3 regions of the Kribbella sp. NPDC058245 genome follow, and region 1 is predicted to be linked to each of the others. Evidence: riboswitches for the same ligand, from Rfam matches in the RefSeq annotation. Region 1 holds a riboswitch; each other region holds the start of a gene.

Evidence for each region. Region 1 has a riboswitch for ZMP and ZTP ahead of ACFVWG_RS18005 (bifunctional 5,10-methylenetetrahydrofolate dehydrogenase/5,10-methenyltetrahydrofolate cyclohydrolase). Riboswitches for the same ligand answer to the same signal wherever they lie in the genome.
Region 2: it holds a riboswitch for ZMP and ZTP, as region 1 does, so the genes downstream of both, ACFVWG_RS28900 (5-aminoimidazole-4-carboxamide ribonucleotide transformylase) here and ACFVWG_RS18005 (bifunctional 5,10-methylenetetrahydrofolate dehydrogenase/5,10-methenyltetrahydrofolate cyclohydrolase) in region 1, are expected to answer to the same signal.
Region 3: it holds a riboswitch for ZMP and ZTP, as region 1 does, so the genes downstream of both, ACFVWG_RS35750 (glycine hydroxymethyltransferase) here and ACFVWG_RS18005 (bifunctional 5,10-methylenetetrahydrofolate dehydrogenase/5,10-methenyltetrahydrofolate cyclohydrolase) in region 1, are expected to answer to the same signal.

What each region holds. Positions count from the first base shown of each region.
Region 1 covers NZ_JBHVWY010000007.1:33,754-44,143, reverse strand. Annotated here, with positions in the region: gene ACFVWG_RS18015 (prephenate dehydrogenase) at 1-477, opposite strand, end outside; gene aroH (chorismate mutase) at 474-842, opposite strand; gene ACFVWG_RS18005 (bifunctional 5,10-methylenetetrahydrofolate dehydrogenase/5,10-methenyltetrahydrofolate cyclohydrolase) at 884-1,750, opposite strand; ZMP/ZTP riboswitch at 1,774-1,864, opposite strand; gene ACFVWG_RS18000 (NUDIX hydrolase) at 1,875-2,489, opposite strand; gene prcA (proteasome subunit alpha) at 2,486-3,346, opposite strand; gene prcB (proteasome subunit beta) at 3,371-4,213, opposite strand; gene ACFVWG_RS17985 (ubiquitin-like protein Pup) at 4,222-4,431, opposite strand; gene dop (depupylase/deamidase Dop) at 4,501-6,021, opposite strand; gene ACFVWG_RS17975 (NUDIX hydrolase) at 6,104-6,589, shown strand; gene ACFVWG_RS17970 (hypothetical protein) at 6,624-6,956, opposite strand; gene ACFVWG_RS17965 (hypothetical protein) at 7,053-7,349, shown strand; gene arc (proteasome ATPase) at 7,359-9,101, opposite strand; gene ACFVWG_RS17955 (tRNA (adenine-N1)-methyltransferase) at 9,171-10,139, opposite strand; gene ACFVWG_RS17950 (site-2 protease family protein) at 10,232-10,390, opposite strand, start outside.
Region 2 covers NZ_JBHVWY010000013.1:248,616-259,005, forward strand. Annotated here, with positions in the region: gene ACFVWG_RS28865 (serine protease) at 1-825, opposite strand, end outside; gene ilvC (ketol-acid reductoisomerase) at 945-1,964, opposite strand; partial or broken gene ilvN (acetolactate synthase small subunit) at 2,155-2,658, opposite strand; gene ACFVWG_RS28880 (acetolactate synthase large subunit) at 2,658-4,406, opposite strand; gene ilvD (dihydroxy-acid dehydratase) at 5,226-6,893, opposite strand; gene ACFVWG_RS28890 (class I SAM-dependent methyltransferase) at 6,948-7,667, shown strand; gene ACFVWG_RS28895 (hypothetical protein) at 7,664-8,653, opposite strand; ZMP/ZTP riboswitch at 8,715-8,794, shown strand; gene ACFVWG_RS28900 (5-aminoimidazole-4-carboxamide ribonucleotide transformylase) at 8,812-9,723, shown strand; gene ACFVWG_RS28905 (MoaD/ThiS family protein) at 9,730-10,002, opposite strand; gene ACFVWG_RS28910 (WD40/YVTN/BNR-like repeat-containing protein) at 9,999-10,390, opposite strand, start outside.
Region 3 covers NZ_JBHVWY010000020.1:23,780-34,169, reverse strand. Annotated here, with positions in the region: gene ACFVWG_RS35755 (acyl-CoA dehydrogenase family protein) at 1-1,377, shown strand, start outside; ZMP/ZTP riboswitch at 1,376-1,458, shown strand; gene ACFVWG_RS35750 (glycine hydroxymethyltransferase) at 1,487-2,938, shown strand; gene ACFVWG_RS35745 (GbsR/MarR family transcriptional regulator) at 3,003-3,467, shown strand; gene ACFVWG_RS35740 (amidase) at 3,464-4,612, opposite strand; gene ACFVWG_RS35735 (glycoside hydrolase family 9 protein) at 4,736-6,595, opposite strand; gene ACFVWG_RS35730 (winged helix-turn-helix domain-containing protein) at 6,642-7,202, opposite strand; gene ACFVWG_RS35725 (nitrite/sulfite reductase) at 7,610-9,298, shown strand; gene ACFVWG_RS35720 (phosphoadenylyl-sulfate reductase) at 9,441-10,127, shown strand; gene cysD (sulfate adenylyltransferase subunit CysD) at 10,124-10,390, shown strand, end outside.

The sequences.
Region 1 (10,390 bases):
GCACGCCTCGGCGAGGCAGCGGACGAGCTCAACGGCCTCGGGTGAGCTCGTCTCGTGCGGGGTGATTGCCCAGGTGGCGCCGTCAAACAGGTCGGCGCGCGCGGCCAGTGGGCCGTTGCGCTCCGAACCTGCCATCGGGTGACTGCCGACGTACCGGGTCAGGTCCGCCGACAGCAGCCGGGCATCGGTCAGCGGCTTCGACTTCACGCTCGCGGCGTCGGTGACGATCGCGTCGGTCTGCGCGAGCTGCTCGGCGATCACCGAGCCGACGTGGTCCGGCGGTACGGCGACCACGACGAGCTGCGGTTCGATCTGCACCAGCCGTGATCCGGCACCGATGCGCTCGGCCATCAGCGCGTTGTCGGGGTTCGCGTCGACCAGCTCCACGACGACACCCAACCGGGCCAGGGCGAGGCCGATCGACGTACCGATGAGTCCGGCACCGACGATGCGAACCGGGCCACGTAATTCGGTCACTGGGCGCCTGTCAGGTCGGGACGGAGCGCGGTCGCGCCGTGCAGGTAGACGTGCTGAATCTTGTCGCGGGAACGATCCGACTCGGTGTGCACCATCAACCGCACCACCCGCGGGAGAGCATGCGGTACGGCGATCTCCTGCATGCACATCAGCGGTACGTCGGTCAGTCCGATCTGACGGCCGGCGACCGCCGGGAACTCCGAGCTCAGGTCCGGCGTGACGGTGAACAGGATGCTGATCAGATCCGCGCTGTCCAGATCGTTCGCCTCCAGGACAGCTTTCACCAACTCGGCGGTCCGCTCGAGCAGGTGCTCGCGCTCGTCCGCGTCCAGTTGGGTGGCTCCCCGGATCGCCCGCACCGCCACGTCACGCCTCCTCGTCAAACTGTTCCGACAACCTCTACAGCCTAGGCCAGAGTCTCCACGGACTGGACAGCCGTCTCGGAAACCTCGGCCGCGGCTACGGTCTGCTCCAGCAGCAGCGCGATCGTCATCGGCCCGACCCCACCCGGAACCGGGGTGATCAACCGAGCCACCTCGGAGGCCTCACCGAAATGCACGTCGCCGTTGCCTTCGTTGTATCCGGCATCGATCACGACCGCGCCCGGCTTCAGCCAGTCGCCGCGGACGAAGTTCGCCTTGCCGACCGCGGCGACCACGATGTCCGCCGTACGGACGATGTCGGGCAGGCCGACGGTGCGTGAGTGGGTGTAGGTCACGGTCGCATCCGATGCCAGCAGCAACATCCCGGCCGGCTTGCCGAGGATCGGGCTGCGGCCGATCACGACCGCGTGCGCTCCGGACAGCGGTACGTCGTACGCCTCGAGCAGCCGCATGATCCCGCCCGGCGTACACGACCGGAACCCGGGCTCCCCGAACGCCATCGCCGCGAACGAGTGCATGGTCACCCCGTCGACGTCCTTGCGCGGGTCGATCGCCTCGAAGGCCGCGCGCTCGTCGATGTGGCTCGGCACCGGGTGCTGCAGCAGGATCCCGTGCACCTCGGGGTCGTTCGACAGTTCGGTGAGGGTCGCGATCAGCTCGGCGGTGGTGGTCTCGGCCGGCAGTACGACGCTGCGTGAGCCGATGCCGGCCTTCTTGCTGCGGTTCTGCTTCATCCGCACGTAGGTCGCGGAGGCCGGGTCGTCACCGACGAGCACGGTCGCGAGGCACGGCTGCACCCCGGTCGATTCCCGCAGCTTCTCGGCACGGGCGGCGGCGTTCGTCACCATCTCGGCGGCGAGGTCGGTCCCGATCATCAGTTCGGCGGTCATGGGCGCACTCCTTCGGGCAACAGGTCGAGTGCCCAGGCGCGCGGCGACAGCCGGATCCTCCGGCAGGCCGCTCCCCGGTGGTACTCCACCTCAACGCCAGTCGCGGACCCAGCGTTATTTTACGTCAGAGCAGACCTGCGTGATCCAGGGCCAGGTAGGCGGTGTCGGTGCCGGTCATGCCGCCGGGCGCGCGGAGTTCGGCGCGGAACTCGTCGACGCTCAGCTCGACCGGGACGCAGTCCTCGGCGTCATCGAGTTGCTGCTTGCCGTCGGGACGGCAGCCGCGGGCGATGGCGACGTACTTGCGGAAGGTCGACGACGTACCGGCCCAGAGCCAGCCGACGATCTCGATGCTTTCGCAGGTGTAGCCGGTCTCTTCTTCGAGCTCGCGGGCGCCGCCGACCTCGGGCTCCTCCCCCGGCTCGATCAGGCCGCCGGGCAGGTTGGTGACGACGCTGTCCGGACCGGGACGGAACATCCGGACCGTCACGATCCGGCCGTCCGGGGTCAGCGGCAGCACGGTGACACCGGCCGCGACGGCCGCCGCGGACTCCGGGCCGGTGACGTCCCAATCGACCTCGTGACCGTTCGGCATCCGGTAGCGGCGAACCTTCACCGTCAGAAACCGCTGGTAGGCGACCTTCTCCCCCAGCAGCTCCCACGGCTGCGGGTCGGCGGCCCGAGACAACTCAGCCGCCACGTCGGACGTGGCGGCTGAGTCGGTGGTTCGGTCCGTCACAGCGGACGACTGTCGTCGGGGTCCTCCGGCGGAGCGATCGGCGCGTCGTCATCATCCGAAGACGAAGACGAAGCTGACGACGTTCCAGCCGAGGTGGCCGGCTCGGCGTCGGCCGACGCAGCGGCTTCCGCGGTGGCCTCCTCGATGTCGGCGGCCGGCTGGGACTCGGACAGGATCCGGGCGAGCGTCTCCTCCGAGATCCGCTTGAACTTCCGCACCTGGGTCCGGGTCCGGTCCAGTACGGCGACCTCGAGCTGGTCCGAGGTCAGTTCACGCGGCTCGGAGCTGTCGTGACCGAGGGCGTCGACGGCCAGGCGCAGTGCCCCGGCCAGCGAGATGCCCTCGGAGTAGTGCTCGCCGACATACTCCGCGACCTGCTCGGCCTGGCCACCCATCACCGCATAGCCACGGACGTCGGCGATCGAGCCGTCGTAGGTGAGCCGGTAGATCTGGTCGTCGGCCGTGGAGGCGCCGATCTCGGCGACCAGGATCTCGACCTCGAGCGGCTTCTCGCCACCGGAGGAGAAGATCGCGCCGAGGGTCTGCGCGTACGCGTTGGCCAGCGCCCGGCCGGTGACGTCGCGCCGGTCGTAGGAGTACCCGCGCATGTCGGCCAGGCGCACGCCGGCGATCCGCAGGTTCTCGAACTCGTTGTAGCGGCCGACCGCGGCGAACGCCATCCGGTCGTAGATCTCGGCCACCTTGTGCAGCGCGGGCGAACGATTCTCCGCGACGAACAGGATGCCGTCGGCATACTGCAGCGCGATCGCGCTGCGGCCCTTGGCGATGCCCTTGCGGGCGAAGTCCGCCCGGTCGCGCATCAGCTGTTCTGGGGATACGTAGAACGGCGTGCTCATTCGTCCTCTATCAGTCGATGGGGATCAGGTCAGGGACGCCGAAGCGGGGCCGTCGGGGCGCACGTGGCGCTGCGCCCAGGCCGCGTCGACCAGCGTGGCGACCTCGTCCTCGGGCAGCCGCTGGTAGCCGTCGGCGGTGACCACGCCGACCACCGGGAAGATCCGCCGCAGCATGTCCGGGCCGCCGGTCGCCGAGTCGTCGTCGGCAGCGTCGATCAGCGACTGGATCGCCACCATCGCGCAGTCGGTCGCCGACAGATCCTCGCGGTAGAGCTTCTTCAGTGAGCCCCGGGCGAACAGCGAGCCCGAGCCGACACTGTGGAAGTGGGTCTCCTCGTAGCGGCCGCCGGTGGCGTCGTAGGAGAAGATCCGCCCGCCCTTGCGGTCAGGGTCGTAGCCCGCGAACAGCGGCACCACGGCCAGCCCCTGCATCGCCATCGCCAGGTTGCCCCGGATCAGCGCGCTCAGCCGGTTGGACTTGCCGTCCAGGCTGAGCGTGGTGCCCTCGAGCTTCTCGTAGTGCTCGAGCTCGACCTGGAACAGCCGGACCATCTCGATCCCGAACCCGGCCGAGCCCGCGAAGGCGACCGCCGAGTACTCGTCGGCGGGGAACACCTTCTCGATGTCGTGCGAGGCGATGATGTTGCCCATCGTGGCCCGCCGGTCGCCGGCCATCACCACGCCACCCGCGAAGGTGAGCGCGACGATCGTCGTACCGTGCGGGACGTGGTCGGAGAAGTCGGCCTGCCCCAGGCTGCGCCGTCCGGGCAACAGGTCGGGCGCGTGCCCGGCCAGGAAGTCCATGAACGACGTGCCACCTGGGGTCAGGAAGGCTTCCGGCAACCTGCCGGAGGCATCAAATGTCATCGAGCGGTTCACTCCCCACCCTTTTGCACGAACCCGCGGACGAACTCCTCGGCGTTCTCCTCGAGCACCTCGTCGATCTCGTCGAGGATCGAGTCGACATCCTCGTCGAGCCGTTCCTTGCGCTCGGCCACGTCTTCCGACGTGGTCGACTGCTCGACCTCTTCCTCGGTCGTCGAACGCTTCGGCTGCTTGTGCTGCTGCCCGCCGTCCTTCGCCATCGCTCACACCTCCTAGAACCGCAGTGGAAGAGACGCCCAACCGCTCTCCCGTTGCTTCTAAGAGCGACCCTACCCGGCGGCACCCCCAGTGATGGTGCGAACCAGGTCACTCGCGGTGTCGCACTGGTCCAGAAGGGCACCGACATGGGCTTTTGTGCCCCGCAGCGGGTCCAGGGTCGGGATCCGCTGCAGCGACTCCTTGCCCGGCAGATCGAAGATCACCGAGTCCCAGGAAGCGGCCGCGACCTGCGGCGCGTACTGCTGCATGCAGCGGCCGCGGAAGTAGGCGCGGGTGTCGGTCGGCGGGTGCGAGACCGCCATCCGGATCTCCTCGTCGGTCACGACACGCTTCATCCGGCCGGAGCTGACGAGTTTGTAGTACAAGCCCTTGTCGGGGCGCAGGTCCGCGTACTGCAGGTCGACCAGGTGCAGCTTCGGGTCGTCCCACTCGAGGCCGTCGCGGTCGCGGTAGGACTGCAGCAGCTTGTACTTCGCGACCCAGTCGAGCTGGTCGGCCAGCTTCATCGGATCGATCGCCAACTGGTCGAGCACCTGCTCCCAGCGGTACAGCACGTCCTTGGTCTGGCGGTCCGCGTCGTCGCCGTACTTGTCCTCGACGTACTTACGCGCCTGCTCCAGATACTCCGTCTGCAACTGGACCGCGGTCAGCTTGCGGCCGTCCTTCAGCGTCATCAGATGCAGGCAGGTCGGGTCATGGCTGATCTCGTGCAGCGCCTGCACCGGGCGGTCGACACCCAGGTCGTCGGTCAGCCAGCCGTCCTCGATCATCGCGAGCACCAGCGACGTCGTACCGACCTTCAGGTACGTCGAGATCTCCGACAGGTTCGCGTCACCGATGATCACGTGCAGCCGGCGGTAGCGGTCCGGGTTCGCGTGCGGCTCGTCGCGGGTGTTGATGATCGGCCGCTTCAGCGTCGTCTCCAGGCCGACCTCGACCTCGAAGTAGTCCGCGCGCTGGCTGATCTGGAACCCGTTCGTGCCGCCGTCCTGGCCGATCCCGACCCGGCCCGCGCCGGTGACGACCTGGCGGCTGACGAAGAACGGCGTCAGGTGCCGCACGATCGACGCGAACGGCGTCGACCGGCGCATCAGGTAGTTCTCGTGCGACCCGTACGACGCGCCCTTGTTGTCGGTGTTGTTCTTGTAGAGGTTCAGCTGCGGCGCACCGGGGATCTGCCGGGCCTGCCGCGCGCCCTCCATGATCACGAGCTCACCGGCCTTGTCCCAGACCACCACGTCGCGCGGGTTGGTGCATTCGGGGGCGGAGTACTCCGGGTGGGCATGGTCGACGTACAGCCGGGCGCCGTTGGTGAGGATGACGTTGGCCAGGCCGGTCTCCTCGTCGGTGAGCTGGCTGGTGTCGGCCACCTCCCGGCTCAGGTCGAAGCCCCGCGCATCCCGCAGCGGGTGCTCCTCGTCGAAGTCCCACCGGGTCTTGCGCGCCAGTGGCTGCGTCTGGGCGTAGCCGTTCACCACCTGGCTCGAGGTCAGCATCGGGTTGGCCCCGGGCTGGCCGGGCACCGAGATGCCGAACTCGGTCTCGGTCCCCATAATGCGCCGCACACTCATGCTCACGAGCCTACGCGGTTCCGCCCCCAAACCGGGGTGCTTTGTCCACAGGCGCTCGTGTGAGACTGCCCGCGTGGACGAAATGGTGGCGATTCTCAGCGACGACAACGTGGTCATCGATGCACAGCCGCGATCGGTGATGCGCCGCGACAACCTGCGCCACTCCGCGACCGGCGTACTCGTCCGGAATGCGGCCGGCGACATCTACGTGCATCGCCGTACCGACACCAAGGACGTCTACCCGGCCTGCTACGACTTCATGGCCGGCGGCGTCATCGACGCCGGTGAGGACCCGTACGACGCGGTGGTGCGCGAGCTCGCCGAGGAGCTGGGCATCAGCGGCGTGGAGCTCACCAAGCTGCCCGAAGGCGACTACGCCGACGACTTCACCAACTACCACGCCTATCTCTACACCTGCGTCTGGGACGGCCCGGTCACCCACCAGCCCGAAGAGGTCGCCTGGGGCGCCTGGATGACCCCATCAGAGCTTGTACGACGTCTGGGCGAGTGGTCCTTCGTCCCGGACACCACCGCACTCCTCGGCGCGTACATCCGCGACCTGCTCTGATGCAACCATCGGCAGGTGGCATCGCCTGCGTGCGCTAGCGGCGGCGGCCCCAGGCGCGGGCGAGGTTGATGCCGACCAGGCCGGCCCAGCTGACCACGACGCCGGTGAAGCCGACCATGTTGGCCGAGATCGCGGTGATCGGGATGGCGACGCCCATCGAGACGATCGCGAGTGCCAGGCCGCCCGGGTCGCGTTCGCGGCTCGGGTTGGCCGGGGGCTGCGGCTGCGCCGGTACGACGGTGGCGCGGCGCTGGGCGTCGAGGCGTTCCAGGAAGCCTTCGATGATCTCTGCTTCGTATTCCGCCCCCAGCTCCTGGCGGGCGGCTACTGCCGCTCGCAGGTCCTTGCGCACCTCGTCCGTCGCCATACCGTTCACGGTAGGACCGGCCGCCTGCCACAGCTATCGGGGGAAACCCCTACCCTTCCCCAGCCTCCGGACAGTGCCCCTGAGAGACTCCTCCGCGTGCGTCGCGAACTCACCAGAACTGCTGCCAGCACCGCCGCGTGGACGATCGGTGCCCTCGGAGCCTTGTACGCCGTCCTGAGCGCCTACTGGCTGGTCGGTGGCGGCTGGCTACTGAACACCTTCGGCACGAGCCTGGACCGCTGGATGCGGCCGCATGAGCTGTTCGTGCTGGCCGGCCTGTGGCTCATCGTCTTCGCCAAGGCCGGCGTCGCCGCCGCGGCTCCGCTGGCGGTCAACCGCTGGCAGGCCCGAACGGCAACTGCCCCGAAGCCAGAGGGGCTTCGGGGCAGCTGAGGTAACGCCTTACAGGTACTGACCGGTGTTGGTCGCTGTGTCGATCGACCGGCCCGGCTCGGTGCCCTGCTTGCCGGAGATGAGCGTGCGGATGTAGACGATCCGCTCGCCCTTCTTGCCGGAGATGCGGGCCCAGTCGTCGGGGTTGGTCGTGTTCGGGAGGTCTTCGTTCTCCTTGAACTCGTCGACACACGCCTGCAGCAGGTGCTGCACCCGCAGACCCTTCTGGTTCTCGTCCAGGAAGGCCTTGATCGCCATCTTCTTGGCCCGGTCGACGATGTTCTGGATCATCGCGCCCGAGTTGAAGTCCTTGAAGTACAGGACCTCCTTGTCACCGTTGGCGTAGGTGACCTCGAGGAACCGGTTCTCGTCGGCCTCGGTGTACATCCGCTCGACGGTGCGCTGGATCATCCCGTTCACGCACGACCGCCGGTCGCCACCGAACTCGCCGAGGTCGTCGGCGTGCAGCGGCAGCGTGGTGGTCAGGTACTTCGAGAAGATGTCCCGGGCCGCCTCGGCGTCCGGACGCTCGATCTTGATCTTCACGTCCAGCCGGCCCGGCCGCAGGATCGCCGGGTCGATCATGTCCTCACGGTTCGAGGCGCCGATGACCAGCACGTTCTCCAGGCCCTCGACACCGTCGATCTCGCTGAGCAGCTGCGGGACGATGGTGTTCTCGACGTCGGAGGAGACACCGGAGCCGCGGGTGCGGAACAGCGAGTCCATCTCGTCGAAGAACACGATCACCGGCATCCCCTCGGACGCCTTCTCACGGGCCCGCTGGAAGACCAGGCGGATGTGCCGCTCGGTCTCGCCGACGTACTTGTTCAGCAGCTCGGGACCCTTGATGTTGAGGAAGAACGACCTGCCCTCGACACCCGTCCGCTCGGCCACCTTCTTGGCCAGCGAGTTCGCGACCGCCTTCGCGATCAGCGTCTTGCCGCAGCCCGGAGGCCCGTACAGCAGGACACCCTTCGGCGGCTTGAGCTCGTGCTCCAGGAACAGGTCCTTGTGCAGGTACGGCATCTCGACCGCGTCCCGGATCTGCTCGATCTGGCCCGCCAGGCCGCCGATCTGGGTGTAGTCGATGTCCGGCACCTCTTCGAGGACCAGCTCCTCGACCTCGGACTTCGGGATCTTCTCGTACACATAGCCGGAGCGCGGCTCCAGCAGCAGCGAGTCGCCGGTGCGCAGCGCGATGTCGAGCAGCGGCGAGGCGAGCCGGACGACCCGTTCCTCGTCGGCCTGCGCGATCACCAGTGCCCGCTCGCCGTCGGCCAGCAGTTCCTTCAGCATCACCACGTCGCCCACGACCTCGAAGTCGCAGACCTCGACCACGTTCAGCGCCTCGTTCAGCATCAGCTCCTGGCCGAGCTTGAGCTCGTCCAGGTCGATCGACGGGCTGGCCGCCACCCGGAGCTTGCGGCCCCCGGTGAACACGTCCAGCGTGTCGTCGTCGTTGCGGCCGAGGAAGGTGCCGAATCCGGACGGCGGTTGCGCCAGCCGGTCGACCTCCTCCTTCAGGGCGATGATCTTCTCTCGCGCCTCCCGCAGCGTGTCGGCCAGCCGCTCGTTCTGAGCGGTGACACTCGCCAAGGAGGCCTGTGTTTCGGACAGCCTGCTTTCGAGCGACCGGCTGTCAGCCGGGTGCTCCAACAACCGACGCCGCAACGCTGCGACCTCGGCCTCCAGGTACCGGACCTGGTTACGCAGCTCTGCCGCGGTAGGACTCTCGTCTCCAGCCACGATCATCACCTCACCATGTGGGGCTCGACCCTATGGACCTTACCCAGAAAACCTCACTGGGCAAGCTGAATCCCATCACGTGTCGGTTGCGGATGAACCTGTTGTCTTCGGCACATCTTCAACAGCGTCATGAATGGGGTCACCGCGACGGGGGCCCGTGTAGTCGTCGCCGTACGCGCCCGGTGCCGGCCGGCGCTTCTTGCGGGGTGCCTGAACCCCGTGCGCCATCCGTCGGGCAGTGACCAAGAAGGCGGTGTGACCTTGCATCCGGTGTCCCGGACGAACCGCCAGACCCTCCACATGCCAGTCTCGCACGAGCGACTCCCACGCGCGCGGCTCAGTGAATTCGCCGTGTGCCCGCAGTGTCTCCACCACCCGGCTCAGCTGGGTCGTGGTGGCGACGTACGCGCAGAACACGCCGCCGGGGCTCAACGCACCCGCCGCGGCGTCGATACACTCCCACGGCGCGAGCATGTCGAGGATGATCCGGTCGACATCGGTCTCGTTCAGGTTCTCGACCAGGTCACCGACCTCGAGCCGCCACGCCGGGTGCTCGGCACCGAAGAAGCCGGTCACGTTCTTGCGCGCGACCTCGGCGAAGTCCTCGCGGCGCTCGAACGAGATCACCTGGCCATGGATGCCGACGGCCCGCAACAGCGCGGTGGTCAGCGCGCCGGACCCGGCACCCGCCTCGACCACCTTCGCGCCCGGGAAGACGTCGGCCATCGTGACGATCTGCGCGGTGTCCTTGGGGTAGATCACCGCGGCACCGCGCGGCATCGAGACCGAGTAGTCGGCCATCAACGGCCGCAGCGCGAGGTACTCGACGCCACCCTTGGAGCGGATCACGACGGCGTCCGGGCCGTCGATCAGCTCGTCGTGCTCGATCCCGCCCTTGGTGGTGTGGAAGACCTTCCCGCGCTCCAGGTTGACGGAGTGCCGGCGGCCCTTGGAGTCCTGCAGGGTGATCCACTCCCCCGCCTGCAGCGGGCCGTGATGGACCCCGGAGAACGCCTGGTCGGGAAAGTCGCGCAAGTCAGCCATAAGGCGATCACCTTAACTTTCGGTCACCGCCCGGCCGTCACCCAGGTCGCCGGTACGACGGTCGCCGGCGTCCGCCGTACCGGCGACCCGGCTCAGCGTCCCCGGAAGGCCCGTTCGATGTCGGCCGTCGCCAGTACGCCGTACACGCTGCCGGCCGCGTCGAGGACCAGGTACTCCGAGGCGGGGTGCTCACGCAGCGTCTTCAGGATCTCCTCGCCGGTGTCGTTGACCCCGATGATGTGGCCCGCCGC
Region 2 (10,390 bases), on a different contig from region 1:
GGCGAGTGTCGTCGCCGCCACTTGCAGCTCCGGGGTGACGGCTCCCTGCGGCCCCTTCGACTCTTCGCAGCCACCGACGGCCGCTGCCACACCGCCTTCCTGCGCAACGAACGGGCGCAAGGCTTCGACCGGCGCGATCCGGCTGTCCGCGGCCGAGGTCCCCGTCACCATGCCGACCACGTGGCCGGACTTGGCGACTACTGGTCCACCGAGCTTCGCGGTGTTCATCACCTCGCCGAGCGAACGCGGGCGTCGTACCGATCCGACCTGCTGTACGACGAGCTCGCCGGACTGCGTGTAGCCGAACAGTGCTCGCTCCGCCTGAGCATCCGGCGTACCGGTGGCGAGGGTGAGCGGCGGCTGCGGCGTGCGGCCGATCACGCGCAGCAGTGCGATGCCGTCGCCGGCGCTGAGAACATTGGCGCGCCAGACTGCGCCGTCAGAGGTCACGACCGCGACGCCCTTGGCCTCCTGAACCACCACGCCCGCGGTCAGAATCAGACCGTCGCCGACGATCGTCCCAGTGCCCTCACCAGTGCCGCTGCAAGTCGTCGCCAGTACCCGTACGACGCTCTTCGATCCGGCCGCCAGCGTCTTGGCTGTGTCGATCGACAGCCGGTCCTGGCGGATGAACCAACCGGCGGCAGCGCCACCGGCTACGACGAGCAGGAAGACCATCAGGCCGGCCAGGAAGCGGCCGTAGAGCCAGGGACGGCGCTGGGGCGGCGGAGTACGCCGTACCGGCGGTTGTAGCTGGGTCAGCGGCGGCGCGCCGGCGGGCACCCGTCGGGGCGGCCTCGGCCCCGGCCTGCCGTCGTGCACCACCGATTCACCCTCCTCGTCACCTGCCGCTACCGATCGTGGCCGATTGTGCCAGCTCCGGCGGGCAAACGACGGAAGGCCCGGACCGTCCACCTGAACGGTCCGGGCCTTCCGTCACAGCATCAGCGGGCGGCGCTGCCCTCGACGTAGTCGTCGTCGTGCGACTTGACCCACGCCATCAGGCCGCGCAGTTCCTTGCCCACGGCCTCGATCGGGTGCTCCTGGGACTTCTTGCGGAACTCGGCGAACTCCGGTGCGCCGGCGTCCTGGTCGGCGATGAAGCGGGCCGCGAAGGTGCCGTTGGTGATGTCGTCGAGGACATCCTTCATCCGCGCCTTCACCGAGGCGTCGATGATCCGCGGGCCGGAGACGTAGTCGCCGTACTCGGCGGTGTCGGAGACCGACCAGCGCTGCTTGGCGATGCCGCCTTCGTAGATCAGGTCGACGATCAGCTTGAGCTCGTGCAGGCACTCGAAGTACGCGACCTCCGGCTGGTAGCCGGCCTCGGTCAGCGTCTCGAATCCGGCCTGGATCAGCGCGGACACGCCGCCACACAGGACGGCCTGCTCACCGAACAGGTCGGTCTCGGTCTCCTCGGTGAAGGTGGTCTTGATGCCGCCGGCGCGGAGGCCGCCGATGCCCTTGGCGTACGACAGCGCCAGGTCCCAGGCCTTGCCGGAGGCGTCCTGCTCGACGGCGACGAGCACCGGGACACCACGGCCCTCGGTGTACTCACGCCGTACGAGGTGTCCCGGGCCCTTGGGGGCGACCATGAAGACGTCGACACCGGCCGGGGGCTTGATGTAGCCGAAGCGGATGTTGAAGCCGTGCCCGAAGACGAGCGCGTCACCGTCGGCCAGGTTCGGCTCGATCGCCTCGGCGTACAGCTTGCGCTGCGCCGGGTCCGGAGCGAGCACGACGATGACGTTGGCCTCTTCGACCGCCTCGGCCGGGGTGACGACACGCAGGCCCTCGGCCTCGGCCTTCGCCCGGCTCTTCGAGCCCTCGAGCAGGCCGACGCGGACGTCGACGCCGGAGTCACGCAGCGAGAGCGCGTGCGCGTGGCCCTGCGAGCCGTAGCCGAGAACGGCCACGCTCTTGCCCTGGATCACCGACAGGTCGGCGTTGTCGTCGTAGAACATTTCTGCTGCCACTTGGAGCGTTCTCCTCTTGATGGTTGGTACGGCGTCAGCCGTGTCGGGCCGGAGCTACCGGACGGCCCGGCGGCGGCGCCGGCACCGGGTGCGGAGTCGTTTGGTGATGGCGTTCTGGAGGTTGGGCCTGGATCGTCGGGGTTCCCGACTGCACGTGCGGCGGGGGCACCGGAACCGGCCGGAGGGTTCGGTCGGAGATGGAGCGGCTGCCCCGTCCGATCGCCACCATGCCGGACTGCACCAGCTCACGCACGCCGAAGGGTTCCAGCACCCGGAGCATGGCCTCGAGTTTCTCGGGATTGCCGGTCGCCTCGATCGTGATCGCGTCCGGTGCCACGTCCACCACCTTCGCACGGAACAGCTGGACGGTCTCCAGCACCTGCCCCCTGGTCAGGGTGTCCGCCTTCACCTTCACCAGCAGCAGTTCGCGCTGAACCGTCTGCGTGGGCTCGAGTTCGACGATCTTGATCACGTTGATCAGCTTGTTCAGCTGCTTGGTGATCTGCTCCAAAGGCTGCTCGTCCACGCTGACCGCGATGGTCATCCGGGACACCTCCGGGTGCTCGGTCGGGCCGACCGCGAGCGAGTCGATGTTGAAGCCCCGCCGCGAGATCAGCGCGGCCACGCGGGCCAGCACACCGTGCTTGTTCTCGACCAGAATGCTCAGCGTGTGTTTTGACATCAGAGCTCCTCGCTGTCCCACTGGGGCGCCATGTCGCGGGCGATCTGGATCTCGTCGTTGCTGACGCCGGCGGCGACCATCGGCCAGACCATCGCGTCGCGGTGCACGACGAAGTCGACCACGACCGGCTGGTCGGTCACCGACATCGCCTTGTCGATCGTCGCGTCCACCGAAGCCTTGTCGGAGCAGCGCAGACCGACCCCGCCCATCGCCTCGGCCAGCTTGGCGAAGTCTGGGATCCGGTTCGAGTGCAGGTCGGTGTTGGAGTACCGCTTGTCGTAGAACAGCGTCTGCCACTGCCGGACCATGCCCAGCGACTGGTTGTTGATCACGGCAACCTTGATCGGGATGCCCTCGAGCGCACAGGTGACCAGCTCCTGGTTGGTCATCTGGAAGCAGCCGTCACCGTCGATCGCCCACACGGTCTTGTCCGGCCGAGCGACCTTGGCGCCCATCGCGGCCGGCACCGAGTAGCCCATGGTGCCGAGGCCGCCGGAGTTCAGCCAGTGCCGCGGCTTCTCGAACGGCAGGTAGTGCGCGGACCACATCTGGTGCTGGCCGACACCCGCGGTGTAGATCGTGTCCGGGCCGGCGATCTGGCCGATCCGCTGGATCACGTACTGCGGGGACAGGCTGCCGTCCTCGGGCTCGTCGTACCCGAGCGGGTACTTCTCCCGGACCGACTCCAACTGGTGCCGCCAGGTGTCGTACGACGGGGTCCGGCCACTGTTCGCGATCTCGGTGCGGAGTGCGGCGATGAGGTCGCTGATGACCTCCTTGCAGTCCCCCACGATCGGCACGTCGGCAACGCGGTTCTTGCCGATCTCAGCCGGGTCGATGTCGGCGTGGATGACCTTCGCCTCGGGAGCGAACGAGTCGAGCTTGCCGGTCACCCGGTCGTCGAAGCGGGCGCCGAGCGTGATCAGCAGATCGGAACGCTGCAGAGCGCCGACCGCGGAGACCGAACCGTGCATGCCCGGCATACCGAAGTGCAGCTCGTGGGTGTCCGGCAGTGCGCCGCGGGCCATCAGCGTGGTGACGACCGGGATGCCGAGCAGCTCGGCAAGCTCCTTCAGCTCCACCTCCGCCTGCGCGCGGATCACACCCCCACCGACGTACAGGACGGGCTTCTCGGCGGCGACGATCAGCCGGGCCGCCTCGCGCACCTGCTTGGGGTGCGGGCGGGTGACCGGGCGGTACCCGGGCAGCGACAGCTCGGTCGGCCACACGAAGTCGACCTTGGCCTGCATCGCGTCCTTGGTCACGTCCACCAGGACCGGACCGGGCCGGCCGGTGGAGGCGATGTGGAACGCCTCGGCGATCGTGGTCGCGATGTCGTTGGGGTCGTTGACCAGGAAGTTGTGCTTGGTGATCGGCATCGTGATGCCGCGGATGTCGGCCTCCTGGAAGGCGTCCGTCCCGATCGCGGCGCTGGCCACCTGACCGGTGATCGCGACCAGCGGGACCGAGTCCATGTAGGCGTCGGCGATCGGCGTGACCAGGTTCGTCGCGCCCGGGCCGGAGGTCGCCATACAGACTCCGACCTTGCCCGACGCGGCGGCGTACCCCTGCGCGGCGTGGCCGGCGCCCTGCTCGTGACGTACCAGGATGTGGCGGATCTGGGTCGAGTCGAGCATCGGGTCGTACGCCGGGAGGATCGCCCCGCCCGGGATGCCGAAGACGGTGTCCACTCCGGCATGTTCCAGTGCGCGGATCAGAGCCTGTGCCCCGGTCAGCTGCTCACTCATGAGTGCCTTCCCTCAATCCAGTCACGTTGATTGGCCTTGCTTTTCGCGACCGATCCATCCTCGCTCGTGTTCGCTGTCCTGACGCTACTGGGTCTCAGATAGTCGCCCTGGCAACAACTGTGTCCAATAAAAAGGCCCCTTCTGCCGGTTGGCTGAAGGGGCGCGCTCGACTCAGAGGTCGCGTCAGTCGGCGCGCCGCACAAGTACGAGGAGAATCGATCGCATGTAGGCATTATTCGCCCGCCGACAAGGTCCAGGTCAAGTTCAGCACCACGCTGTCCCACCATCCGAGACGCCAATCCCACCCCCTGGCGCCTCTTCCCACTCCTCCCGCGCCCTCTTACTCCTCCCACCCCTACTCCTCCCACGCACCGTTGCTCCTCCCGCGCCCCCTACTCCTCCCACGCCTGGTACTCCTCCCCGGCTCCGCCGGTTCCCCCGGCCCGGCTCTCGGGCGCGGTGCATTTGACCGGATATCCGTTGAACTCGCCCCTTCTCCCCTGAAATTTCGGGGGGAGAAGGGGGGCAACTTGAGGGGAGATCCGTTCAAATTTCGGGAGGGGGTACGGCGGCCACCGGCGGAGGTGGGCGAGGTCGAGACGGGTCCGGGGCTCGACGACCGTGGAGTACGCCGATTTGAGTGGTTAGCCAGCCAAATCGGGGGTTTGGCACCGTGGTTGCGGGTGCTTAACCCCTGATCTGGGTGGTTAGGCAGGCAAATGGGGGTTGGTCAGGGGCGGAGGCAGGACGGGGGTCGGGAGCGAAGCGGGGCGGGGCGGGGCGGGGCGGGGCGGGGCGGGTGTGGAGCGGGCGGGGCGGTTAGCCGCAGGTGGCGCCTTGGGAGGCTGAGCCGACCAGGCGGACGTACTTACCGAGGACGCCCTTGGTGATCGCGGGTTGCTTGGGCGTCCAGCCTTCGGTACGGCGGGTCAGTTCGTCGGCGTCGACGTGGAGATCGAGCGTGCGGTTCGCGACGTCGAGGGTGATCCGGTCGCCGTCGCGGACGAACGCGATCGGCCCGCCGTCGACGGCTTCGGGCGCGACGTGGCCGACGCACAATCCCGTCGTACCGCCGGAGAACCGGCCGTCGGTGAGCAGCAGCACGTCCTTGCCGAGGCCGGCGCCCTTGATCGCGCCGGTGACCGCGAGCATCTCGCGCATCCCCGGGCCGCCCTTCGGGCCTTCGTAGCGGATCACGACCACGTCGCCCGGGTTCAGTTCCGGTACGGCGTCCATCGCGGCGCGCTCGCCGTCGAAGACGCGCGCCGTACCCTCGAACACGTCGGAATCGAACCCGGCGCTCTTCACGACCGCACCCTCGGGCGCGAGCGAGCCGTGCAGGATCGTGATTCCGCCGGTGGGGTGGATCGGCTTGTCCAGTGCGCGGATGATCGCCCCGTCGACATCCGGCGGCGCGATGTCAGCGAGGTTCTCGGCCATCGTCTTGCCGGTGACGGTCAGGCAGTCGCCGTGCAGGAGACCCGCGTCGAGCAACGCACGCATGATCACCGGGATCCCGCCGACGCGGTCGACGTCCGTCATCACATAGCGGCCGAACGGCTTCAGGTCACCCAGGTGCGGGACCTTCTCGCCGACCCGGTTGAAGTCGGCCAGGGTCAGATCGACCTCGGCCTCGCGCGCGATCGCGAGCAGATGCAGTACGGCGTTCGTCGAGCCACCGAGCGCCATCACCACGGCGATCGCGTTCTCGAACGCCTCCTTGGTGAGGATCTGCCGGGCCGTGATCCCCTTCTGCAGAAGGCCGACCACGGCCTCGCCGGACTTGCGCGCATAGCCATCACGGCGGCGATCCACCGCGGGCGGCGCGGCCGATCCGGGCAGCGACATCCCGAGAGCTTCGGCGGACGCCGCCATCGTGTTGGCGGTGTACATGCCGCCGCACGCACCCTCACCCGGGCAGATCGCCCGCTCGACCGCGTCGACCTCCTCGCGAGTGATCAGGCCGCGAACACACGCGCCGACCGCCTCGAAGGCGTCGATGATCGTCACGTCCTTGTCGCCCAAACGGCCAGGCATGATCGAACCGGCGTACAGGAAGACGGACGCCAGGTCGAGCCGGGCCGCAGCCATCAGCATGCCGGGCAGGGACTTGTCGCAGCCGGCCAGCAGGACCGAGCCGTCGAGGCGCTCGGCCTCCATCACGGTCTCGACCGAGTCGGCGATGATTTCGCGGCTGACGAGTGAGTAGTGCATGCCGACGTGGCCCATCGAGATGCCGTCGGAGACGCTGATCGTGCCGAACTCCAGCGGGTACCCACCGGCCGCGTGCACGCCTTCCTTGACCGCCTTCGCGAGCCGGTCCAGCGAGAGGTTGCAGGGGGTGATCTCGTTCCAGCTCGAGGCCACGCCGATCTGCGGCTTCACCCAGTCGTCGTCCCCCATGCCGACCGCTCGGAGCATCCCTCGGCTCGCGGTAGCTTCCAGACCATCGGTGACAGTGCGGCTGCGGGGCTTCACATCGACCATGGGCTCACTCTAAACACTTTGCCCTCGTGCTTCGGTCTCTCTAGCGTTCGCCGGGTGGATGATCCTTACGGTGACGAGCAACTGGTCGAGCTCTACGACCTCGACAACCCTCCTGGCGACGACACGGTGTACTTCCATGCGGTGGCCGACTCGCTGAAGGTCTCGAAGATCGTCGATCTCGGCTGCGGTACCGGGCTGCTCGCGCGCTCACTGGCCGTGGACGGGCGCGAGGTGATCGGCATCGACCCGAGCCTCACGATGCTGAACTACGCCCGCCGTACGCCCAGCACGGTCACCTGGATCTCCGGCGACGCCGGCATGGTCGAGCCGACCGGCGATGTCGACCTGGTGCTCTGCACCGGGAACACATTGATGCACATCCCTTCGCTCGCTGAACCCTTCGCCGCGATCGCGGGTGCGTTGCGGACGGGCGGCGTACTGGTCTTCGAGTCCCGGAACCCCGCGGCCCGGGCGTGGGAGTCGTGGACGCGCGAGGCGACGTACGGGGATCGCGACACGGCGATCGGGCACCTCACCGAATGGCTCGACCTCATCGAGGTCAGCGACGACGGCCGGGTCGTCTTCGACGCACACAACCTGTACGACGACGGCCGGGACGACGTCTATCGCACCGAGCTGTTCTTCCGGTCCGTCGACGAGATCTCGAAGGCCCTGGAGGCGGCCGGGTTCATCGTCAATGTGTACGCCGGCTGGCACGAGCAGCCGTTCGAGCCGGACTCCCGCCTGATGGTCTTCCGTGCGGAAAAGCTTTAGTCCATCTGCTTCGTGAGGGCGTCGGCGAAGCCGGTGAGGCCGCCGACGTAACCCCACGGGACACTCTCGATTCGGCCCTCGGTGCGGGTGGCGTGCTCCATCGCTTCCCGCTTCGCACCCGCCCACTTGAGCGCGAACGCCATCGTCCCGTTGGCCGAGACGTCAGCGGGGTCCGGCGTCCGGCCGTCGTTCCACCACTTGTCGCGGGCCGCGAGCAACTGCGGTCGCCGGGCTGTGACGCCGCTCGCGTACCGCTTCATTCGCTCGACCTTCGTCCGCTCCTTGTCGGAGGCGATCTCGAGCCAGACCTCATTGAACACGTTGGCCGCGATCGTGCACAGCACGCTGCCCGGCCGCGCCCGCTCCACCACGCCGTCGCCGAACTCGATCAGCTCAGCCAGCTCCAGACCGGACCACTTCTTCGCCAGCACCTGAACCCGGCCGGTGTGCGCCGCGTAGCTGCCCGGGTGACGGACGAGAGCGGCGTGGAAGATCTCCGCCTTGTCCTCCAACTCCGCTTGCAGCCCCAGGGCCGCCCACTGCAGCACCTCCCACGGGACCGCGTCGTCGGCCGCCGAGACAATCGCGCCCTGCAACACCTCGGCCGCCGTACGGAGAATGTCGTGGAACGTCGTGAACCGCTGCGCCGACACGTCCTTGGCCCGCTGCCCGGTTCGCACCGCCCACGCCTCGAAGACCAGCGTCTGCCCGTACCAGAGCAGTAGATCCGGATCCTTCGGGTAGGCCTCCAGCCGCAGCTCCAGTTGTTCGCTCCGCCCCACCGCTGCCTTGGCAAGGCCGGTGGCGCGGATCGACCGCAGGTTGGTGTTGGCCGGCGTGACCTTGAGCAACGCCAGTCCGGTGGACAGATCTCCCCGCCGTACCGCCGCATAGGCCGTGTCGAGGTCAGCGTCCAGCCAGGCCTGGTCCAGCCTCAGGCCGGACACGTCGACGCCCGGCGCCGCCTTCCGCGAGAAGATCCCCATTCGCGGATCGTAAGACCGTTCTGGCGGCTCTGGACCCCAATTGCACGTTCCTGCAATAAGCTTGACCTACCGCGACTGGCGAGGGTGGGTCACCACCGGGGAGCGGCCGACTACGTGGCGTCGACCGCCTGGGCGCCTCCAGCTTCTGGAGGCCTCTCTTGCGCTACGGAATGAACCCCCACCAGCCTGCCGCTCTTGCCGTCATCGGAGCCCGCGCTCCGTTCACGGTGGTCTCGGGCAGTCCGTCGTATATCAACGTCCTCGACGCCCTCACCGGCTGGCAACTCGTCCGCGAAGCCGCGACTGCTTTCGGGGTGCCCGCAGCCGCGTCGTACAAGCATGTCTCGCCGGCCGGCGCCGCCCTCGGTACGACGGTTGTGGAGGCGTACCGCCGTGCCCGCGACGCCGACCCCAAGTCGTCGTACGGCGATTTCGTCGCGGTGTCACACCCGGTGGATCTTGAGCTCGCCGAGGTGCTGCGCCGTGTCGTGAGCGACGGGATCATCGCGCCCGGCTTCGAGCCGGGTGTCGTGGAGATCCTGGCCGCGAAGAAGCGCGGCACGTATCTGGTGCTGGAGGCGGACCCCGCGTTCGAGCCGCCACTGGAGGAGGTGCGCGAGCTCTACGGTCTCCGGTTGAGTCAACATCGCGACGACCTCCCGCTGACCCGGGACCTCCTGAGCCCAGAGGTCCCATCGGCGGCTGCTGACGATCTCCTGCTCGGCCTGATCGTCGTCCGCTACACCCAGTCCAACACCGTCGCTCTCTTGAAGGACGGCATGGCCATCGGCATCGGCGCCGGCCAGCAATCCCGAGTCGACTGCACGAGGACAGCCGGCCTCAAAGCCGCCTCCTGGTGGTCCCGCCACTCGAACGAGCCCTTGACTGGCGTCTCCATGGTCTCCGACGGCGCTCTCCCCTTCCCCGACAACGTGGACGAGGCGGCCCGCTTCGGCGTAGCCCACATCGCCGAACCCGCCGGCTCCATCCGCTCAGACCAGGTAGCCGCCGCCTGCACGGCCGCCAACATCACCTGGTCCCCCACCAACGTCCGCCTCTTCCGCCACTGACGAGGGCTAGCCGCCGGCGACGCTGGGGAGGACGAGGAGGTGGTCGCCGTCGGTTAGTGGGGTGTCGGCGCCGGCGAGGTCGCGGACGTTGTCCTGGCCGAGGAAGAGGTTGACGTGCCGCCGTACGGCGCCTTGCTCGTCGATCAGGCGGCGGCGCAGTGGGGCGTCGAGGGCGGTGAGGACGCTGCGCACCGTCGGGTCCGGGCCGGGGTCGACGGTGACGCGATCGGCACCGGCCGCGAACGGGCGCAGTACCGGTGGGAGGTCGAGGGTGATCACAGGACCGCGGCCCGCAGGGTGAGTACGTCGGGGAGGTGGCGAGCGACCTCGCTCCAGGTGTCGCCCGCGTCGGCGCTGGCGTAGACGCAGCCGTCGCGAGTGCCGACGTACACGCCGGCCGGGTCGGCGGTGTCGGTCGTCAGCGCGTCACGCAGGACGGGAACGTAGGAGACGTCGGGCAGGCCCTTGGTCAACGGCTCCCAGGTCGCTCCCGCGTCGCGCGAGCGGTAGACGCGGCAGGTGGCGTCCGGAGGAATTCGGTTGCCGTCAGCAACCAGCGGGAAGACGTACACGGTGTCGGGCTCGTGCGGGTGCACAGCGATCGGGAAGCCGAAGTCCGACGGCAGTCCGTCCGCGATCGACTTCCAGATCTGACCACCGTCATCGG
Region 3 (10,390 bases), on a different contig from region 1:
TTCCACCCGTCGTGGCACTGGTTGATGGAGCAGGCCGTCGGGTTCGGGCTGCAGGCCGCGCCGTGGACGAGTGACCGGCCGTCGCCGCATCTGACGCGGGCGGCCGGGTTCTACGTCTGGTCGCAGGTCGAGCCGGGCCACGGCTGCCCGATCTCGATGACGTACGCCGCCGTACCGGCGTTGCGGGCTGACGAGCGCCTCGCGGCCGAGTGGGTTCCGCAGTTGGCCGCGACCCAGTACGACGTACGACGGTTGCCCGGCGCAGCCAAGCGTGGCGTGCTGGCCGGGATGGGGATGACCGAGAAGCAGGGTGGATCCGATGTCCGGGCCAACCTGACGACGGCGACGCCTACGGGCGAGGAGTACCTGCTGAACGGGCACAAGTGGTTCTGCTCGGCGCCGCAGGTCGACGTGTTCCTGGTGCTCGCGCAGGCGCCGGACGGGCTGAGCTGTTTCGTCGTACCGCGAGTCCTTGCTGATGGCAACCGGAACACGTTCGCCCTGCAACGGCTGAAGGACAAACTCGGCAATCGCTCCAACGCGTCCAGCGAGGTCGAGTTCCACAACACCATCGGCTACCGCCTGGGTGACGAAGGCGCCGGCGTCCGGACGATCATCGAAATGGTCGCCGCCACCCGCCTCGACTGCGTCCTGGGCTCCGCCGCCCTGCAAAGAAGAGCCCTCGTCGAAGCCACCTGGCACGCCCAGCACCGCTCCGCCTTCGGCAGCCTCCTGGTCGACAAACCCGCCATGCAAAACGTCCTGGCGGACCTGGCGATCGAGAGCGAAGCAGCAACCGCTCTCGCGATGCGTCTGGCCGCGGCGGTCGACGCCTCGGCGTCAGGTGATGAGCGCGCCGGGGCGTTCCGGCGGATCGCGCTTCCCTTGGCGAAGTTCTGGGTTTGTAAGCGGACCTCGTTCATGGTGGCTGAGGCGTTGGAGTGTCTCGGCGGGAACGGGTTCGTGGAGGAGTCGGGGCTGCCGCTGCTCTTCCGGGAGTCGCCGTTGAACTCGATCTGGGAAGGGTCGGGCAACGTCAACGCGCTCGACGTCCTGCGGGCGCTCCGGCGGCCGGAGTCGTTGGAGGCGTGGCTGCTGGAAGTTGGGGCGGCGCAGGGTGCTGATCACCGGCTCGACGCGGCAGTGAGCGACGTACTGCAGGCGCTGTCCGACATCGAGGGGGCTGAGGCCGGGGCGCGGCGGTTGGCCGCGCGGATGGCGTTGTGCCTGCAGGCGTCGCTGCTGGTGCGGTACTCGACGCCCGCGGTGGCGGACGCGTTCGTGGCGTCGCGACTGGCCGGGGACTGGGGCGGCGTGTTCGGGACACTTCCGCGAACGACACCGTTCCGGGAGATCGTCGAGCGCACGATAGGCTGACCGCTGTCGCGACTGGCGCGCTGAAGGTGGAGAACCACCGGGGAGCGAAACCCGTCGGCACCGTGCGCCTGGGTGCCTTCGACCCACTGCAACCGCAGGAGAGACTTCGATGACTCACCAACCCTTCGACGCCGCCGCGGCGTCGGCCGCGTACAACAACGCCCTGCAGGTGATCGCCTCGGTCGAGCCGACCATCGCGGGCGCGATCAAGGCCGAGCTGGCCGACCAGCGCTCCTCGCTGAAGCTGATCGCGAGTGAGAACTACGCCTCCCCCGCCACCTTGCTGACGATGGGCAACTGGCTGTCCGACAAGTACGCCGAGGGCACCGTCGGGCACCGCTTCTACGCCGGCTGCCAGAACGTCGACACCGTCGAGACCGCCGCGGCCGAGCACGCCAAGGCGCTCTTCAACGCCCCGCACGCCTACGTCCAGCCGCACTCCGGGATCGACGCCAACCTGGTCGCCTTCTGGGCGATCCTCGCCCAGCGGATCGAGTCCCCGGCGCTGGCCGAGGTCGGCGCCAAGCACGTCAACGACCTGTCCGACGAGGACTGGGCCAAGCTCCGCAAGGCGCTCGGCGACCAGAAGATGCTCGGCATGTCGCTGGACGCCGGCGGTCACCTGACGCACGGCTTCCGCCCGAACATCTCCGGCAAGATGTTCAACCAGCACTCCTACGGCACCAACGCCGAGACCGGCCTGCTCGACTACGACGAGGTCGCGCGCAAGGCCCGTGAGTTCAAGCCGCTGATCCTGATCGCCGGCTACTCGGCCTACCCGCGCAAGGTGAATTTCGCCAAGATGCGCGAGATCGCCGACGAGGTCGGCGCGACCCTGATGGTCGACATGGCGCACTTCGCCGGTCTGGTCGCGGGCAAGGTCTTCACCGGCGACTTCGACCCGGTACCGCACGCGCACGTCACCACGACCACCACGCACAAGTCCCTGCGCGGACCGCGCGGCGGCATGGTGCTGTGCCAGCCGGAGTTCGCCGAGTCCGTCGACCGCGGTTGCCCGATGGTCCTCGGTGGCCCGCTCAGCCAGACGATGGCCGCCAAGGCGGTCGCGCTGGCCGAGGCCCGCCAGCCGTCGTTCCAGACCTACGCGCAGGCCGTCGCCGACAACGCGGTCACCCTCGCCGAGGGTCTGATGAAGCGTGGCGTCAAGCTCGTCACGGACGGTACGGAGAACCACCTGGTCCTGCTCGACGTCTCGTCGTACGGGATCACCGGCCGCCAGGCCGAGTCGGCGCTGCTCGACGCGGGCATCGTCACCAACCGCAACGCGGTCCCCCGCGACCCGAACGGCGCCTGGTACACCTCGGGTGTCCGGATCGGTACGCCGGCACTCACCACCCGCGGGTTCGGTGCCGACGAGTTCGACAAGGTCGCCGAGCTGATCGTGGACGTGCTGTCCGCCACCACACCGACCAATACGGCCGCCGGTGCGCCGTCCAAGGCCAAGTACGTGTTGGCCGACGGCGTCGCCGACAAGACCCGCGCAGCCTCCGCCGAGATCCTCGACAAGCACCCGCTCTACCCGGGTCTCGAGCTCAGCTGACAGCCCTCACGAGCGCCCGTTCCACAAGCCGTGGAGCGGGCGCTGGTTTGTGTAAGGTTCAATCATGGCGCCCACTCCGGAAGAGATCAGTCAGTACGTCGAACGCTTCGCCGGTGTGATGGCGAACAGCGGCGTACCGACGATGTCGGCCCGGGTGATGGGCCGGATGCTGGTCAGTCCCGATGGCACCATGACCGCGGCAGAACTGGCCGACACCCTCAAGATCAGCCAGCCCGCGGTCTCCGGCGCGGTCCGGCAACTGATCCAGATGTCGTTCATCTCGCGGGAGCGGATGCCCGGTTCGCGCAAGGACCACTACCGGATTCGCGAGGACGTCTTCGCCGCGATTCTCGAACGCCGCAACCAGGCGCTGACCGAGTGGGCCGCCAGCAGCAGCTACGGTGCGAGCCTCTTCGGCACCGACACGACCGTCGGCCGCCGGCTCTCCGAGGCCGCCGACTTCTTCAGCTTCGTGCACGCGGATCTCGAGCAGACCATGAAGGACTGGCGCGCCGAACACCCGCGCTAAAGCTTGACCATCAACTGCTTGGCCACGGCCAGCGCGGTCGCATCGTCGCCGTACCGAGAGACGACCTGCACTCCAACGGGAAGCCCGTCGAGGAGTCCGGCCGGCACGCTCACCGCCGGATGCCCGGTCACGTTGAAGGCCCAGCACGGATCGCCGACGATGATGTTCTCGTTGTACTGGTCGTAGCCGTGGGCAACGGTCAGCGTCGTGGGTGTGACGAGTGCGTCGACGACATCGAACAGATCGGCAAGCGCTGTGTTGTTCCGGTCCCGCACTTGGCGGGCACAAGAGGCTTCTGCCGCGTTGACCCCGCGTCCGGCATCCAGTGCGGACAACGCCTGCCATGCGTCGTCCGTCGGGAGCAGCTCGAGCGGTACGTCGACCACCTCGACGACTGACAAGCAGTCGCGCACAACCCGGTCGACGCCCGGATCCACGGCGTACGCACTGAGGCTAGACAGGTAGGCGACCCGAAAGGGGCCGTCGGCAAGGATCGGCACCGGCCAATGCGGCAACGCGGTCGGATCCAGCCGATGCGGTCCACTCGCGAGGCTCGTCGCCAGCATCACGTCGTCCAGGTTCGCGCCGATCACCCCAGCGGTCGTCAACCCACCCAGGGCCCGCCCGACAGCGCGCGGCACTCGGCCGAGCGTCCCCTTGAATCCCACCAGCCCACAGAACGACGCCGGAATCCTGAGCGACCCACCGCTATCCCCACCAGTCGCCAGCGGTACGACGCCCGCCGCGACCGCCGCCGCTCCCCCAGCCGTCGACCCACCTGACGACCGCGTGAGATCCCACGGGTTCCGTGTGTACTCAGACCCGTTCCACCCATACGTCTGCGAGCCGGGACCCGGTCGCGCCCGCGTCGCCGTACCGATCGGAATCGCTCCCGCCGCCAGCAACCGCTCCAGGATCGGCGACTCCGGCGGCGTCCGAGCCTTCACCAAGAACGGCACCCCAGCCAGCGCCCCGGAGGGATCAACCTCCTTCGCCAGCCGAAGCGCCCGCTCACCATCCAGCTCCTCCAGAAAATGCAGCACCGGATCCAACCGCCGAGCAGCCTCCAGCGCCTCCTCGATCACCTTAACGGCATCCAGCGAACCCGCCTGAACCCCGGCCGCGATCTCCCCCGCACTCAGCACCCCGCAACTGTAGACGTGTACCGAAGAACGGGTAGAGGTCACCGCTGGGCCGCGCTGCCCCGCCTACCAGCATCGTGCGGGTACCTCCACAGGCCGACCACTACCCGTCCGTCGGTACAGCTCCTAGCGGGTGAGGGCGTAGACGGCGATGGCGGCGAAGTCGTCGGCGGGTTCGGAGGCTTGCCAGGAGCGGACGTCGTCGACGTAGCGCGAGCCGTGGCCGGTGAACTCGGCGTAGGCGTCGACGCCGTTGGCCGGGCACGGGTTCATGCCGTCGAGGTTGTCCCCGAGTCCTTCCTCGAAGAGCTCCGCCGAGTTCGGCCCGTTGACGACGGCACCCACGACCTGGCGGCCGGTGATGTTGCCGATCTGGTGGTGCGGGCAGCGCCCGGGGTTCGCGCCGACGCCGACCATGAACGACACACCCCACGCGTTGGCCCCGAACGCCCAGTCGAGCTGCTGCGCACCGAAGGCGTCGTACTGGCGGTCGCCCGTCGCCTTGTGGTAGAGGCGCGCGGTCGCGGACAGGCCAAAGGTGTGCGGTACGGCGTCAAAGTTGGCGTACTGCGCTCCCGCCCGGAACGGATCACCGGCCGCCCGCTTGGCCCCGATCTCGAGCTGCGCCCGCAGATCACTCGTCAGCTTGCGAACCAACGGACGGTCCGGCCGCGCCGCGCGGATCAGGTCCGCATGCGCCAGCGCGCTCACGTCGTACAGGTTGAGCGTGTCGCCTCCAGCCTCGTGCTGCAGATACTGATCAGCCCAGTACGACGCCTGCCGCACCCAACCGGATGCTCGCCGATCGCCCAACCGCTGAGCCGCCAGCGCCAGCTCAGTCGCGCCCAACTCGAGGTCATCGCGCCACGCGGACTCTGGGTAGAAGGCAAACGGCAGCGACGTCACCAACTGGCCGACCCCAGTGGTCTTGGCCATCGCATAGATCTGCGCCGCGGTCTCCAAATGCTTGCGAGCCAGCTTGCGATCGGTCCGCGCCTCGACCTGCGCCGCGAGCGCGAAAGCGGCCGCCGTCCGGCCGGCCAGGTTCGGGCTGATCGGCTTCCCCGGCGCCGCGGCGCGGAACACCGGCCGGTTGCGCAGGTGACGTTCCGCGGGCGCGGTCAGGTGGTCGTCCGCCTCCGGCAGCCGCCAGATGTCGTGGTCGCCGATGAACGTCTCTTCGGCGTTCCCGGTCCCGACGCCGACCTGGATGTAGAGGGTCTTCGACCGCTCGTCCCACATCTTGTCGAGCCAGTTGAGCCCGTGCCGAGCCTCGTTCAGTACCTTGCTATCCGGCTGCCGCGCATCCCGGGTCGATGCCCACAGCAACGATTCCGAGTACGCCGCGATGTGCGTGAACTTCAGGTAGTCGCCGGCGTCGTACCAGCCGCCCTCGACATCCACCGGAGCACCGATCCGGCGCAACTCCCCCACCGTCTGATCGGTCTCCGGATCGACGAACGTCGGTGTCTCATAAACCGACGCGGACCGATCCGTCAGGTGCGCAGGCTTGCGCCCGAGCGAACCCGGTACGACGTTCGCGCCGTCCCGCTGCTCGGTGAAGAACGTCACCGCCTTGTCCTTCGCCGACGTCGCCAGCGCATCCCCATCAGCCCGGATGACAAAAGCAGGCGACGACGCAACCCCTGGCACCTCGACCCGATACGTCCCCGGCACCCACAACCGTGAGAGGTCCAGCGCGGACACGTGCTGGTACTTCGCGTTCCACTCCCCCAGTTCAGTGCCGACGCGCCCGGTCAGCACCTGCCGGCCGCGGTCGTCCACCACCCGGAAGGCACGACCGGTCACAGCACCCTGGCTCAGCACATACGCCGCCTTACCGTCGAAGGCGCCGTACCCCAGCTGATTGACCCGCACCGCACCCCCGGTCGCGGCCTCGACCGGACCGACCAGGCCCAGCACCAGCCCCGCCGCCATCAGAACCGACCCCACCCGCCACAACGCCTTCACCACGACCTCCTCCATCAACAGTTAGGAAAGTTTCCTGTTGATCCGAGGAAAAGTACAGGGCTTACGGCTGCGCCGGCACTCCTTGGGCGAACAGATACACCGGCTCCGCCTCCGCTTCGGTCGACGGCTGGTCGACGTACTCCTCGAGCACGTCCTGCAACCGGCCTCGGAGCTCGGCCAGCCGCTCCGGCGTCAGGCGCAGCCAGACATCGAGCGTCAGCTCCGCTTCGGCCCACGCCGTGCCGTACTCCGGGCGGCGCGCAACCCAGTCCCGGACCTTGGCGGCGCGGTACGTGACATTGCTCTCCTCGGCCACCCCGCCGATCAGCTCCGCGCCCGGCTCGTCATCGCCGAGACGCCACGAGTACGACGACCAGACGCTCTTCCACCACCGCTCGCGCTTGTCCTTCGCCAGCTCGGGGACCTCCTCGATCACCCCGGCGGTCGCGAGCACCTTGAGGTGATGACTGATGTTGCCGACCATCTCCCCCGTGGTGGCCGCCAGAATCGAGACGGTGGACGGCCCGTCGACGGCCAGGAGGTCGAGCAGGCGGCGCCGTAGCGGATGATCCACGGCCTGGACCCGGGATGCTCCGGGCGTGCGGGCCCTCTTGGGTGACATGCCGTCCAGGGTAGTTAGACAAGATTGCTTGTACAAGTCCCATTGCCTGCACGATTTCAGGCGTGGAACAATTCCCACCAGACTGGTGGAGATAGCCACATCGTGAGATCGCATCTCGCGATGCAGGATGATGGGTTGATTTGTCGGCCGTTCCCGCTGACTCTTGTGAACATGCTCGCTGCCCGCTCCACTCACCTCGTAGGTCGGATTCATGTCGACCTCGGGCGGATGCGCAGCGCCATCTGTTGTCCTTCGATGTTCTGACAGCCACCCCGCCGGGCCTGCTCGAGGCCCCCTGATCTCCCCGATCACCGCTGGGTGCGCACCGCGCAGACGCATCGAACCGACGACGTTTCGATCCCCCCTGCGGCGGACGCACCTGTCATAACGACAAGGACACCTGCCGGATGACTGGCGTCACCTCTGCTCCCCCCGCCAAGGCGCCCCGCCCCCGTAAGGGCAAGGGCGAGGGTCAGTGGGCCCTCGGCTACCGCGAGCCGCTGAACAAGAACGAGGAGAACAAGAAGAACGACGACGGCCTGAACGTCCGGGCCCGGATCGAGAACGTCTACGCGCACCGCGGTTTCGACTCGATCGACCCGGCCGACCTGCGCGGCCGCTTCCGCTGGTGGGGGCTGTACACCCAGCGCAAGCCCGGGATCGACGGCGGCAAGACCGCGACGCTCGAGCCCGAAGAGCTCGACGACAAGTTCTTCATGCTCCGGGTCCGCATCGAGGGCGGCCAGCTGAGCACCGAGCAGCTCCGGGTGATCGCCGAGATCTCCACCACGTACGCCCGCGACACCGCCGACATCACCGACCGGCAGAACATCCAGCTGCACTGGATCCGGGTCGAGGACGTGCCCGCGATCTGGCAGCAGCTCGAGGCCGTCGGCCTGTACACGACCGAGGCCTGCGGTGACGTGCCGCGGGTGATCATCTCCAGCCCGGTGGCCGGCATCGCCGCGGACGAGATCATCGACCCGACCCCGGCCATCGACGACATCGTCGAGAAGTACATCGGTACCCAGGAGTTCTCGAACCTGCCGCGGAAGTTCAAGACCGCGATGACCGGTCACCCGTCGCACGACGTCGTACCGGAAGTGAACGACATCGCGTTCGTCGGCGTGGTGCACCCCGAGCACGGCCCGGGCTTCGACGTCTGGGTCGGCGGCGGGCTGTCGACCAACCCGATGCTCGCGCAGCGGCTCGGCGCGTGGGTGCCGCTCGACGAGGTGCACGAGGCCTGGTGGGGTATCTGCAGCATCTACCGCGACTACGGCTACCGCCGGCTGCGGACCCGGGCGCGGATCAAGTTCCTGGTCGCGGACTGGGGTATCGAGAAGTTCCGTGAGGTTCTCGAGGAGAAGTACCTCAAGCGGAAGCTGATCGACGGACCCGCGCCCGAGATTCCCGCCGTCCAGGGCGATCACGTCGGCGTGCACAAGCAGAAGGACGGCAAGTACTTCGTCGGTGTCGCGCCGGTCGTCGGTCGCGTCTCCGGCGAGAAGCTGGCCAAGGTCGCGGACGTCGTCGCGGCGCACGGCTCGGACCGGATCCGGACCACCGCCCAGCAGAAGCTGATCGTGCTGGACGTCGAGGAGTCGAAGGTCGAGTCGCTGGTGGCGGCGCTGGCCGCGCTGGGCTTCCAGGCCCGGCCGTCGGCCTGGCGGCGGAACACGATGGCCTGCACCGGCATCGAGTTCTGCAAGCTGGCGATCGTCGAGACCAAGGCCCGCGCGGCCCAGCTGATCGACGAGCTCGAGGAGCGGATCCCCGACCTCGACGTACCGATCACGGTGAACGTCAACGGCTGCCCGAACTCCTGCGCCCGGATCCAGGTCGCCGACATCGGCCTCAAGGGTCAGCTCGTGATGGATGCCAGCGGCAACCAAGTACCCGGTTACCAGGTGCACCTCGGCGGCGGCCTCGGCCTGGACGCCGGCTTCGGCCGCAAGCTGCGCGGCCACAAGGTCACGTCCGACGACCTGACCGACTACGTCGAGCGCGTCACCCAGAACTACCTGAAGGAGCGCACCGAGGGAGAGCGCTTCGCCCAGTGGGCCACCCGTGCGGATCAGGAGGCGTTGACATGAGTGAACGTGCTGCCCCTCTCTACTGCCCCTATTGCGGGGACGAGGACCTTCGTCCTTCCGAAGAGGGCCATGGCGCGTGGGAGTGCCGGCCGTGTGCACGGGTGTTTTCGCTCAAGATGATCGGGTTGCGGGTGAATGTCGAATGAGTACTGACTTGAAGTCGCTCGCCGAGGAGGCGAACGTTCGACTAGCCGACGCCTCGGCACAGGAAGTGCTGGCGTGGGCGCGGGAGACCTTCGGGGACGACCTCGTGGTGACCGCTTCGATGGCAGACGGGGCACTCCCCCACCTGGCGGCCGAGGCGGCTCCCGGCGTCGACGTGCTCTTCCTCGACACCGGCTACCACTTCGTCGAGACCATCGGCACCCGCGATGCGGTCGCGCAGATGCTGCCGATCAACCTCATCAACGCCACTCCCCTGCAGACTGTCGAAGAGCAGAACGCCGAGTACGGCGAGAAGCTGTACGAGCGTCGTCCGGACCAGTGCTGCGCACTCCGCAAGGTCGAGCCGCTGAACCGGCACCTGTCGCACTACAAGGCGTGGGTTACCGGCATCCGCCGCGAGGAGGCGCCGACCCGCGCGAACACTCCCGTCGTCGAGTACGACGAGAAGCGCGACATGGTGAAACTGAACCCGATCGCCCCGTGGACCCAGGAAGACCTGGATACCTACATCAGCGACAACGGCGTACTGGTCAACCTGCTCCAGTACGACGGTTACCCGTCGATCGGTTGCGAACCGTGCACCCAGCGCGTCGCCCCCGGTGAGGACCCGCGCAGCGGCCGCTGGTCGGGCACGGGCAAGGTCGAATGCGGGCTCCACACATGACCGCAGTCCTGGATACCTTCCCCGCCCCACCGCCCCGAGCACTGGAGGCTCCCCTGAGTACCAACACGGTGACCGAGCTGGACGCACTCGAGAGCGAGTCCATCTTTGTCTTCCGTGAGGTGGCGGCGGAGTTCGAGCGCCCGGTGATCTTGTTCTCCGGCGGCAAGGACTCGATCGTGATGCTGCACCTGGCCCGCAAGGCGTTCGCGCCGGCCGGTGTGCCGTTCACGTTGCTGCACGTCGATACTGGGCACAACTTCACC